One region of the Staphylococcus lloydii genome, then DNA from elsewhere that is predicted to be linked to it. Evidence: riboswitches for the same ligand, from Rfam matches in the RefSeq annotation. Region 1 holds a riboswitch; each other region holds the start of a gene.
What was found. A riboswitch is a leader RNA that binds a small molecule or an ion and turns the genes downstream of it on or off. The one in region 1 is predicted to bind S-adenosylmethionine.

Region 1 (4,221 bases):
ACCTTTATCTAACAATTTGTTAGGTGTTGTGTAATCGTTGATTGTTTTAATTTGTAAATCATAACCTTTATCTTTTAATAAAGGTTTAGCTTTTTCTAAAATTTCAGCATGTGGTGATGGTGATGCACCTACTGTGATTTTTTTATCATCTCCGCCTTTACCACAAGCGGCTAATACAACTGCTAAGATTGCAACTAACGCTAAACTTAAAAACTTCTTCATGTTAAGTCCCCTTTCGTTTTACCTTTTATCGATTTTATTTGTAGCCCAATCACCAATGAATTGGATAATAAATACTATGATTAAAATTAAAATTGTTGATACTAAGATGACATCATTTTGGTTACGCGTAAATCCTGTTAAATATGCTAAATTCCCTAATCCTCCTGCACCTATAACACCTGCTATTGCAGTTGAACCAACTAAGGCAATTGCAGTGACAGTGATACCTGAAACCAATGCAGGCATTGCTTCTGGTAATAATACTTTTCTTACAATAGTCCAAGTATTGGCTCCCATAGACCATGCCGCTTCAATAACACCTTTATCAATTTCCTTGAATGCTATTTCAACTAATCTAGCATAGAATGGTGCTGAACCTATGATTAATGCTGATAATGCACCAGACGGTCCACTAATTGTCCCTAAGACGATGCTTGTAAATGGAATTAGTAGCAAAATTAAAATAATGAATGGTATCGCTCTAAATAAGTTAACAATAAATGACACTATTGAATAAAACACTTTCGCAGTTTTAGAGTTACTTCTTGCAGAGAGGAATAATAGTACCCCTAAAATAATACCGAAAACAAACGCAAAAATAGTTGAAATCACTGTCATGTATAACGTTTCATATGTTGCTTGCCAAACTTCAGACCATTGGACATTTGGCATTGTTATCATTTCTTGCACAATTTCTCCAAATGACTTACCCATGACGTAACACCTCCACTGATACATGTTGTGACTCTAAGTTTTCTTTGAAAGTGTCGAATTGTTCAGTACCTACATTTGGCAAATGTAATACTAAAAATCCAATTGAACCATTTTTACTATTTTTAATATTTGCTTCTAATATATTCACATCTATATTATGCGTTTTAGTTATATATGAAACGATTGGTTCAGTCGTATTATTACCTACAAAGTTTAGTCTAACTATGTAATCTCCAGGTTGTAATGTATTTAATTCATCGATAGATTCATCAAAATCATCATTCAAATCGTCTTTAACAAAGCGTTTTGTCACTTGATGTTTCGGGTGTTCGAACACATCATTAACTGTCCCTTGTTCAATCACTCGTCCATTTTCCATTACTGCCACTTCATCGCAAATGCGACGAATCACATGCATTTCATGAGTGATTATTACGATTGTTATATTGCTTTGTTCCTTTATTTTCAACAAAAGATCAAGAATTTCGTCTGTCGTTTGAGGGTCTAATGCACTTGTCGCCTCATCACAAAGTAATACCGTTGGCTCATTTGCAAGTGCGCGCGCAATGCCGACACGTTGCTTTTGCCCACCTGAAAGCTGCGAAGGATATGCATTCTCTCTTCCCTGCAAGCCTACAAGCTCAATTAATTCCTTAGCTCTCTTTTTAGCTTGTTGGCGTGATACGCCAGCAATTTCTAAAGGAAATGTAATATTGTTTAATACGGTTCTAGACCATAACAAATTAAAGTGTTGAAATATCATGCTTACTTTTTGACGTTTTTGGCGTAATGCCGATTTAGACAACTGTCCTATATTGTCACCATCAATAATGACATCACCTGATGTTGGCTCTTCTAAATTGTTTAAAAGTCTAACTAAAGTACTTTTTCCCGCTCCTGAAAAACCAATCACGCCAAAAATTGAGCCAGTTTCTATGTTTAAATCAACATGATCGACAGCAAGTACTTCTTGCTTTTTCGTCTTATAACGTTTGACGATTTGATTTAACTCAATCATTGCGATTGCCTCCTTGTAATGCTCGATAAACTAAAAAATGCTTCCCCTATCTTATCCAGAATAGAGAAAGCAATTTATACTCTCTCTCATCTTTTAAAGTTAGCTTAACTTTATGTGAATTGGCACCATTTCTATTAATTAGACGGTTGCCGGGCTTCATAGGGCACATCCCTCCACCTCTCTCGATAAGAGTTACATGATTTAATTATTTTTTATCCTACCATTGCACTAATGATTCGTCAATTACTTTTTTAAATTTTCTAACAAATAAGGAACGGACTGAAAAGCGTATAATCTTTTTAGTTCTGAACCTTTTGACATTACCATTAAAACAGGCACTGACTGAATTTCATGTTGTTGACTAAAATCAGGATGTAAATTCAAATCAATTTTAGTTATTGGCAATTTTAAAATATCATTCGCAATATCTAACATTCTTTCTGAAACCTTACACGTGCCGCATGTAGGTGTATATCCGAAAATCAAGTGTTTGTCTTCGTTGAAATGTTCTTCTACATTTACTCGTTGTTCTTTTGTTACGTTCATGTTATCAAACTTACCCTTTCAGCTATGTTTTCTAATTGAGCTTTGTCTATCTGCTCTTCATCTTTAACTATAAAGCCATTTTTTTCTAGTATTCTAGATAAATATTGTTTGGGACATCGTGCTACTTCACAATATTGTTTGTCTACCTTTATATGTTTACTTTCACTTAAATATCTTTTGAACCAGCTGCGAATTTTTTCGCCTTCATCATCTGAATCAACTAAGATAAATACTTGTTTATCATAAAGTGTTTCAATCATACTATCAATTTTATCAATACTCATGGTACCGTTAGTGCAAATTATTTGTACAGGTTCATCAAGCACTTTTTTCACTTGCGTTTTATCCGATTTACCTTCAACAACAATAACTTTATTTAATATAGTCATGACATCCACCTTCTCAAAGTCAATTATCAACACGCTACTATACTATTCCACCATATATTTAATCATTAAACATAAATTATGGCCAAACGGCCAAAAATATACTAAGTCTTAATAAATTTTATACTAATAATAAAAACTCCTAGATATAAATATCAAGGAGTTCAACTTTTTAATTATTCGCCAATCATTTCTGAATATTGATCAGCTGATAATAAGCTTTCTAATTGGCTTTCATCAGTAATTTCTATTTTAACCATCCAAGCTTTCTCGTATGGAGATTCATTTACAAATTCAGGGCTGTCTTCTAACTCTTCATTTGCTTCTAAGACTTTACCTGAAATAGGCGCATATAATTCTGATACAGTTTTAACTGATTCTACGCTACCAAAAGTATCTCCTTCATTAATTTCATCGTCAACCTCTGGTAATTCAACAAAAACGATATCTCCTAGTTCGTTTTGTGCGTATTCAGTAATACCAATTGTTGCTGTATTGCCTTCAATTTTAACCCATTCATGATCTTTAGAATATTTTAATTCGCTCGGTACTGCCACAAGTATCCCCTCCTATATGAATTTACACTTTTATGATGCCATATGACGATGCTTAATGGCAACTGTTTATAATAAAAACGAAACAATAAGCGACATGTAATGATAAACATGCCCTAGTGTATAAACGCCCTATTTAATATAGCTATTGCTTACAGCCAAGTTTCTTTATAAACTTCTTCATTAAAACCTACTGTTGCCTTGTCCCCAGATATAGCTAACGGACGTTTTACAAGCATGCCATTTTCAGCTAATAAGTCTAACTTATCGTTATCTGACATTGAGCCCAACTTATCTTTGAGCCCTAACTCACGATATTTTGCGCCGTGTGTATTAAATAGTTTATTTACTTCTAAGCCAGTGCGTTCAATAATTTCTTTGAATTCACTTTTCGTTGGTGTGTGTTGAACAATATCAATAGGTTCGTAACTAACACCATATGCTTGTAAAAATTTAGCAGCTTTTTTACAAGTAGTACAATTAGGATATTGGTAAAATTTAATCATGTTTCTGTACCTCCTATACGTTATTATCACTAATATAGCAGAATTATATAAAAAACGCTTCTAATTTTAAGCTTAAAGTTTTTAATTACTTATAATTATTCGTTATAATATAAACTAATAAATTATAAAAAGGAGCGTTACTAGTTATGCAACATATTAAAACAAATGATGATTTTAACACTACTATAAATAGCGATAACCCGGTAATTGTTAAATTCGAAGCTGGTTGGTGTCCAGATTGTAAAGCCATGGATATGTGGATTGATCCAATACAA
Region 2 (4,221 bases), 840 kb from region 1:
ACCAAAGGATGAAGTTACACGCATAGTTATGTATTTGCGAGGTGGAAAAGGTCAAGTAGGTAAAGTAAGAGCGGCTCGCTTATTGCAGTTTGTTGATCCGCACACTTTAGTCATTGCGCCATATTATCGAGGCAATAATGGTAGTGAAGGAAAAGATGATTTTTATGGCGATGATTTAAATGATGTTACACAGTTACTGTCAATTTTGACTCATCAATATCCGCATGCTTTTGTCCATATGATTGGTTTTTCACGTGGAGGTTTACAAGGTTTATTAACTTTTCAAGATTTACCTGTACATAGTTATATTATATGGGGGGGAGTTTCTGATATTCATTTGATGTATCAAGAACGAGTTGATTTAAGAGGCATGTTGCGTAGAATGGTAGGGCATCCGAAAAAAGATATTGAGGCTTATGATAAAAGAGATGCTATTAAGCATATCACGCATGATGCACCAGCTATATTAATTATTCATGGTTATCAAGATCAACAAGTTGGTATTCAACAAGCACAATTTTTAGCACAATCTTTAACAGAAATCGGTGCTGTGCATCGCACAGTTTATCAACAACGAGAAGGGCATGTGCCGAGACCTTTTGCATTAACAAAAGTATTAAATCAACTGAAGCAATGGATGACGGATATCGAAAATAATCAACTAAAAGATAATTACGATGTTGAATAAAATTAAAACAAGGCTATGAGATTACTCATAGCCTTGTTTTTAAATAGATATTATTTTTTAAAGCCGCCTTTTTTAGCAAGTTCAGCTGTTTCTTCACCGAATTTTTCAAAGTTTTGATTGAAACGTTCGATTAAATCGTTAGCTTGTTCTTTATAAGCTTGTTGATCGTCCCATGCATTCATAGGATTTAAAAGTGTTTGAGGGACACCTTCAATACTAACTGGAATGTTTAAACCAAATGTGTCATCTGTAGTATATTCAGCTTCAGTTAATTCTCCAGTAATAGCTTGATTAACCATTTGACGCGTATAAGATAGACTAATACGACGACCAACGCCGTATTTACCGCCAGTCCAACCAGTATTAACTAAGTAAACATCAACTTCATGTTTATCAATCAATTCACCTAAGATGTCAGAATAAACTTTAGCATCTAATGGTAAGAAAGGTGAGCCAAAACATGTTGAGAATGACGGTTCCGGTTCTGTAATACCACGTTCAGTACCTGCAAGTTTAGCAGTGAAACCACTTAAGAAATGATACATTGCTTGATCTTTAGTTAATTTTGAAATAGGTGGTAATACACCAAAAGCATCTGCAGTTAAGAAGATAATGGTATTTGGGTGTGCAGCTTTAGATGGTTTAACAATGTTATCAATATGATCGATGGGATATGCTGCACGTGTGTTTTCTGTGTAGTAATTGTCATCAAAATCGATGTCGCCATCGTTATCGACTACAACATTTTCTAAAATAGTACCATATTTAATCGCGTCGTATATTTGAGGTTCTTTTTTCTTAGAAAGATTAATGGCTTTAGCGTAACATCCGCCTTCGATATTAAAGATACCATTATCATTCCAACCGTGTTCATCATCACCAATTAATTTACGTGTAGGGTCTGCAGATAAAGTCGTTTTACCAGTGCCAGATAAACCGAAGAATAATGCTACATCACCTTTTTCACCTACATTGGCTGAACAATGCATACTCATAATCTTATCTTTAGGTAATAGGTAATTCATAACTGAGAAAATACCTTTTTTCATTTCACCAGCGTATTCAGTACCACCGATTAAGATAACTTTATGTTTAAACGAAGTAATAATAAATGTTTCAGAATGAGTTCCATCAACTGCTGGATCTGCTTTGAATCTAGGTGCAGAAACAATTGTGAAATCTGCTTTGATTTCTTCAGCTTCTTCTTTAGTATCAGGTTTAATAAACATATTTTGTGCAAATAAGTTATGCCAAGATAATTCATTGACAACTGTAAGGTTTAATTGTGAATCCTCGTCACTACCTGCGTAACCATTAAAAATGTATAATTCGTCACGTTCTTCTAAATAATCTAATACTTTGTTATATAGATTTAAAAACGTTGTTTCATCAATAGGTTGGTTGATATTACCCCAATCAATATCATCTTTATAAGAAGGTTCGCTGACTATAAATTTATCTTTCGGTGAACGACCAGTATATTTGCCGGTTCTGGCATTAATGGCACCAAGTTCAGTCAATTCGCCTTCGTTGTTTTCCAACATCTTGTAGTACAATTCTGTTGTTGATAATTGAAATAAAGAAGTTGTTTTATTTAAAATGTTTTCCAGTTTACTAGTGTAAGTATACGTATCTATCGCCATACTTAATCCCTCCAACGCTATTTTTATGTAAGCCTTTACAATAAACGAGTATAACATAATCACTCTATTATGCCATAAAAATTATTATAAAATTTGGGATTTTGTAAAATTGACATTACTATGTAGTTTAGGTAGTATAGTTACTAACGGATTCTCTTATCCTGAGAGGCGGAGGGACATGGACCCAGTGAAGCCCAGCAACCTCTTCTTTATTCATTTAAAGAAGGAAGGTGCCAAACCGTTTGCAGACAAATACCGTCTGAACGATAAGAGCGAATGGACGTATTGAGCCTTCTCTCTATTTTTGTAGTGATGAAGGCTCTTTTTTTATTAAGCTCACAAAAGAGAATTTTCGTAATTTAATAACTAAAGGAGCAAATTATGACATACAATAGAAGATTATTCACTTCAGAATCAGTTACAGAAGGACACCCAGACAAAATTGCGGACCAAGTTTCTGATGCAATTTTAGACGAAATATTAAAAGACGACCCGAATGCTAGGGTGGCGTGTGAGACGACAGTTACTACAGGTATGGCGCTTATTTCAGGTGAAATTTCGACTAAGACTTATGTAGACATTCCAAAAGTAGTTCGTGAAACGATTAAAAACATTGGTTATACACGTGCTAAATATGGTTATGACAGTCAAACAATGGCTGTTTTAACTGCTATTGATGAACAATCTGCAGACATCGCACAAGGGGTAGATACCGCTTTAGAATACAGAAATGATATTTCTGAAGAGGAAATTGAAGCTACAGGTGCTGGAGATCAAGGTTTAATGTTTGGTTATGCAACGAAAGAAACAGATACTTATATGCCTTTACCAATTTTCTTATCACATCAATTAGCTAAACGTTTATCTGATGTCCGTAAAGATGACATCATTAAATATCTACGTCCAGATGGCAAAGTGCAAGTTACAGTTGAGTATGATGAAAATGATCAACCTCACCGCATTGATACAATTGTAGTTTCTACACAACACGCTGATGACACAGAACTTTCTCAAATACAAGATGATATTAAAGAACATGTTATTTATCCAACTGTTCCTAAAGAATTATTAGATGAAAATACGAAATTTTATATTAATCCAACGGGTCGTTTTGTTATAGGTGGACCTCAAGGCGATGCAGGTTTAACAGGTAGAAAGATTATCGTAGATACATACGGTGGATATGCACGTCATGGTGGAGGATGCTTTAGTGGTAAGGACCCAACAAAAGTAGACAGATCAGCGGCATATGCAGCGAGATACGTTGCTAAAAATATCGTTGCAGCTGATTTAGCAGATAAATGTGAAGTACAACTTGCATATGCAATTGGTGTTGCTGAACCAGTATCTATTTCAATTGATACATTTGGTACTGGTAAAGTAAGCGAAACGGAATTAGTCGAAGCGGTAAGAACTCATTTTGACTTACGACCTGCAGGCATTATTAAAATGTTAGACTTAAAACAACCCATTTATAAACAAACAGCAGCATACGGTCATTTTGGTCGTACTGATGTATTATTACCTTGGGAAAAATTAGATAAAGTTAACGTCTTAAAAGATGCAGTTAGTTTATAATCACTTTGTGATAACTTTATTAGTATTTTTATCGAATGATTAAACAATTTTTATTATAATGGAGATAATGATATATAAAGGAGCGAAATTGTTATGAATTCATTTGGACCAATTCAAATTGGTTTGATTGTAGCTATCGTGATAGCAATTGTTTGTTTCATACTATTTTTAATAGCTTTAAAAAGTAAGAAAAAAGCACAACAAAAAATAGAAGAACAATACCAATCAAAACAACAAAAATTGAATGATGAACACGCAGAGGAATTAGAAAAAGAAAGAATAAAAAATAAGAAGACTGTTACGAAACAACAA
Region 3 (4,221 bases), 650 kb from region 1:
GCTCAAACGTTACAGATTTCCAAGCACGCCGTGCAAATATCCGCTTCAAAAGAGATAAAGCATCTAAGCCAGAATTAGTTCACACATTAAATGGTAGTGGGTTAGCAGTAGGTCGTACCTTTGCAGCTATCGTTGAAAACTATCAAAATGAAGATGGCTCAATTACAATTCCTGAAGCACTCGTACCATTTATGGGTGGTAAAACTAAAATAGGTCCAGTAGTTAAATAACCGTAAATTAAAGTAATAACTAGCGTTCCGTCTATGAGATGGAACGCATTTTTAATAGGGTAGGGGAGTCTAGAGGATAGTTGTTTTTAGCATTCCGTTTGTCTAACTTAACACAAACGGAAGACTAACCTTATTGCTCGCTTAAATATTCTGTATTAGACTGTCAATAATATGTTTTCAGGTAGGGGAGGGGTAGTATATGGCTTCGCATTTAACATTTAGGCAAGGTGTTAAAGAATGTGTGCCTACATTATTAGGTTATGCAGGTGTTGGACTTTCTTTTGGCATCGTTGCGGTAGCATCTAAATTTAGTCTGCTAGAAATAGTTTTATTATGCTTACTCGTTTATGCAGGTGCTGCACAATTTATCATTTGTAGTTTAGTGATTGCTGGAACACCTATAACTGCAATTGTGCTTACGACATTTATAGTTAACTCGAGGATGTTTTTATTAAGCATGACATTAGCTCCCCAATATAAAGATTATGGTTGGCTCAATCGTTTAGGATTAGCGACGTTAGTTACAGACGAAACATTTGGCGTCGCCATAACACCTCACTTAAAAGGGGAGAAGATAAATGATCGCTGGTTACATGGACTTAATTTAACGGCATATTTATTCTGGACCGTATCATGTATTGTGGGAGCTATTTTCGGTAAATATATCCATAATCCAGATGCACTAGGTTTAGATTTTGCTATTACTGGTATGTTTATCTTTTTAGCAATTTCACAATTTGAAACTGTACAGCGTTCTCAAATTATGACTTACATCGTATTAATCGTTTGTGTCATCGTAATGATGTTTTTATTTAGTTTATTTATGCCTACATATGTAGCAATTATTTTATCTTCGATACTTGCGGCAACGTTAGGGGTGGTGATGACCAAATGAGTATAACGATACATATGCTAATTATCATCGTTTTATGTGGTGTAGTTACGTGGTTAACCAGAGTTATACCATTTATGTTGATTACACGCGTTCACTTATCAGAGAAAGTCGTAAAATGGCTGTCGTTTATCCCGATTACATTGTTTACTGCACTCATTATCGATGGCGTCATCGAACAACATAGTGGAAAATTCGGTTATACTATTAATGTTCCATTTTTAGTGACAATCATTCCGACAGTTTTAGTGGCGTTCATATCTAAAAGCCTTACAATAACTATTATTGCCGGTATTTTTATTATGGCACTTATACGTTTATTATTTTGATGTTAAGCATTGAAGTAGTAAGCGTTATTCGTTAGAATGAAATTAATAGAAAATTTCGACATCTACAACATTGATGTTTCGAAATGTTAAATCTTATAAATTAAATCAAATCTTATTTTGAGAAGCTAAGGGACTTGGCCCATAGATGCTTCAGCAACCGGCTATAGAGTACGGTGCTAAAACCAACGAAGATATTCGAATGATAAGTAACCATGAACCTTCTTACTTATATCGAGTAAGAGGGTTTTTAAGTTAGTAGGAGGTCAAACATGACAAATTATACTGTGGACACGTTAGAATTAGGACCGTTTGAAACAGAATCAGGTGAAACAATATCAAATTTAAAATTACGTTATGAACATGTAGGCTTCAAAGGTCAACCGCTCGTTTTAGTATGTCATGCTCTGACAGGTAACCATGTGACGTATGGAACGGATGAAAACCATGGGTGGTGGCGCGAAATTATTGATGGTGGTTATATGCCAATTAACGACTACCAATTTCTAACTTTTAATGTTATCGGTAGTCCATTTGGTTCAAGTTCCGCATTAATTGATGATGATTTTCCTTCAAAACTAACTTTAAGAGACGTTGTTCGAGCATTAGAAGTGGGTATAAAAGCGTTAGGGTTTTCCCACATTGATATATTAATCGGTGGTTCACTTGGTGGCATGCAAGCGATGGAATTGTTATACAATAGACAATTTGATGTGAAGAAGGCGGTCATACTTGCCGCTACGGATAAGACTTCCTCTTATAGTCGCGCATTTAATGAAATTGCACGTCAATCAATTCAGTTAGCTGGCAAAGAAGGCATGAGTATTGCGAGACAACTAGGGTTTTTAACTTATCGGTCATCGAAAAGTTATGATAAACGATTTTCACCAGATCAAGTCGTAGCATATCAACGACATCAAGGTAACAAATTTAAAGAGAACTTTAATCGTAACTGTTATTTAACACTCCTGGATGTCTTAGATAGTCATGATATCGATAGAGATCGTACGGACGTTACGGAAGTATTTAAATCTTTAGATACTAAAGTTTTAACAATGGGTTTTACGGATGATTTACTATATCCGGATGACTTGGTACGTGCCGTAGGAGAACGATTTAAGTATCACCGTCATTTCTTTGTGCCTGACAATGTAGGTCATGATGGATTTTTACTTAATTTTAATGATTGGGCACCTAATTTGTATCATTTCTTAAAAGTTTCAAAATTTAAACGTAAATAATGTACGTAAATAAAGCTCTAAATTGACTGTAACAAGTTAATCTAGAGCTTATTTTATTTAAATGATAATTAAAGATTATAGTTATTCATATTATGAATGAAATTTGAGGTAATCAATTGAAATTATCAATAATTGTATAAAATTTCTAAAGAGGTTAGAATAGTAATACAGTCAAAAAGTATGGGAGTGGCAAAATTTGTTTTCAAAAATTGAACCTAAAGCTACTATTTTGAGTATTATCTCACTCATCATCGTTGCTTTAGTCTTACATATATTACCGCCACTTGGTTTTGTATTATGCTTGTTTGCGACAATACCAGGCATTGTACTATGGCATAAATCTAAAGAATCATTTGGATTGGCCGCTGTTATTACAGTAATTTTAACCACTTTGTTAGGTAATATATTTGTATTAAGTGCGATGGTCTTAATATTAATTGTTAGTTTTTTAGTAGGCCAATTATTAAAAGAACGTACATCCAAAGAGCGTATATTATACGTAACTACAACATTTATCAGTATCATCTCATTGGTCGCTTTTATGATTTTACAAGCGTTTAATAAAATACCGACAGTAGATACGCTATTCAAACCATTAAGAACTCAAATGTTACAAACAATTGAGCAGAGTGGTATGCAAAGTGGCTACGAAAATACGATAGGTGAAGGCTTTCGCCAATTTGCAGTCCAACTACCTAGCTTCGTTATTATAACGATATTTCTACTTATTTTAATTAACCTAATTATTACATTTCCAATATTACGCAAATTTAAAGTAGCAACACCAGTTTTTAAACCGTTATTTGCATGGCAAATGAATAAAGTTTTACTTATTTTATACGTTATTACGCTTCTCTGTGTTATGTTTGCGTCTAAAGCGGGTACTTTCCAAAGTATCGTATTGAATTTTGAAATTGTGTTATCATTATGTATGTATTTACAAGGGTTGAGTTTAATACATTTCTTTGGCAAAGCGAAAGGGATGCCAACAGCTTTAACAGTCGTGTTAATGGTTATCGGGACAATTTTAACGCCATTTACACATCTTGTAGCTTTATTAGGGTTTATTGATTTAGCATTTAACTTAAAACGTATCATTAAAAAATAATGTGAGGTGGACAAAATGAACCGTCAATCCACTAAAAAAGCATTAGTTTTACCATTTATCATTATGGCAATTATGGCAGTAGTTTTAGTCGCAGTATGGTTTATTTTCAACCAACTCATTGCTGGTATCGCTGCTGCGGTTTTGATAGTCGTAATTATTATTGCTGCTTTAATGGTAAGGCAAGCTTTACAAAAGATGGACAACTACGTTGATAATTTGAGCGGACACATATCAGCCGGTAGTAATCGAGCAATTAAAAATTTACCAATTGGTATGGTAGTTATTGATGAAAATGAAAATATTGAGTGGATGAACCAATTTATGTCAGAGCGTTTGGATCGCAATGTAATCTCTGATCCAGTAAATGAAGTTTATCCTAATATATTGAAGCAATTAGAAAAAACTGAAGAAATTGATATAGAAG

Region 2: another riboswitch for S-adenosylmethionine. It lies ahead of metK (methionine adenosyltransferase); the one in region 1 lies ahead of ISP08_RS09355 (methionine ABC transporter ATP-binding protein).
Region 3: another riboswitch for S-adenosylmethionine. It lies ahead of metX (homoserine O-acetyltransferase MetX); the one in region 1 lies ahead of ISP08_RS09355 (methionine ABC transporter ATP-binding protein).

What each region holds. Positions count from the first base shown of each region.
Region 1 is NZ_CP064056.1:1,929,392-1,933,612, forward strand. Features, by position in the region: gene ISP08_RS09345 (MetQ/NlpA family ABC transporter substrate-binding protein) at 1-222, opposite strand, end outside; gene ISP08_RS09350 (methionine ABC transporter permease) at 241-936, opposite strand; gene ISP08_RS09355 (methionine ABC transporter ATP-binding protein) at 929-1,954, opposite strand; SAM riboswitch class I at 2,038-2,146, opposite strand; gene ISP08_RS09360 (thioredoxin family protein) at 2,198-2,500, opposite strand; gene ISP08_RS09365 (toprim domain-containing protein) at 2,497-2,889, opposite strand; gene gcvH (glycine cleavage system protein GcvH) at 3,063-3,443, opposite strand; gene ISP08_RS09375 (arsenate reductase family protein) at 3,593-3,946, opposite strand; gene ISP08_RS09380 (thioredoxin family protein) at 4,093-4,221, shown strand, end outside.
Region 2 is NZ_CP064056.1:1,091,169-1,095,389, forward strand. Features, by position in the region: gene ISP08_RS05350 (alpha/beta hydrolase family protein) at 1-688, shown strand, start outside; gene pckA (phosphoenolpyruvate carboxykinase (ATP)) at 739-2,331, opposite strand; SAM riboswitch class I at 2,485-2,604, shown strand; gene metK (methionine adenosyltransferase) at 2,713-3,909, shown strand; gene ISP08_RS05365 (nuclease-related domain-containing protein) at 4,003-4,221, shown strand, end outside.
Region 3 is NZ_CP064056.1:13,814-18,034, forward strand. Features, by position in the region: gene serS (serine--tRNA ligase) at 1-230, shown strand, start outside; gene ISP08_RS00055 (AzlC family ABC transporter permease) at 430-1,125, shown strand; gene ISP08_RS00060 (AzlD domain-containing protein) at 1,122-1,451, shown strand; SAM riboswitch class I at 1,561-1,660, shown strand; gene metX (homoserine O-acetyltransferase MetX) at 1,721-2,689, shown strand; gene ISP08_RS00070 (DUF2232 domain-containing protein) at 2,886-3,797, shown strand; gene ISP08_RS00075 (DHH family phosphoesterase) at 3,813-4,221, shown strand, end outside.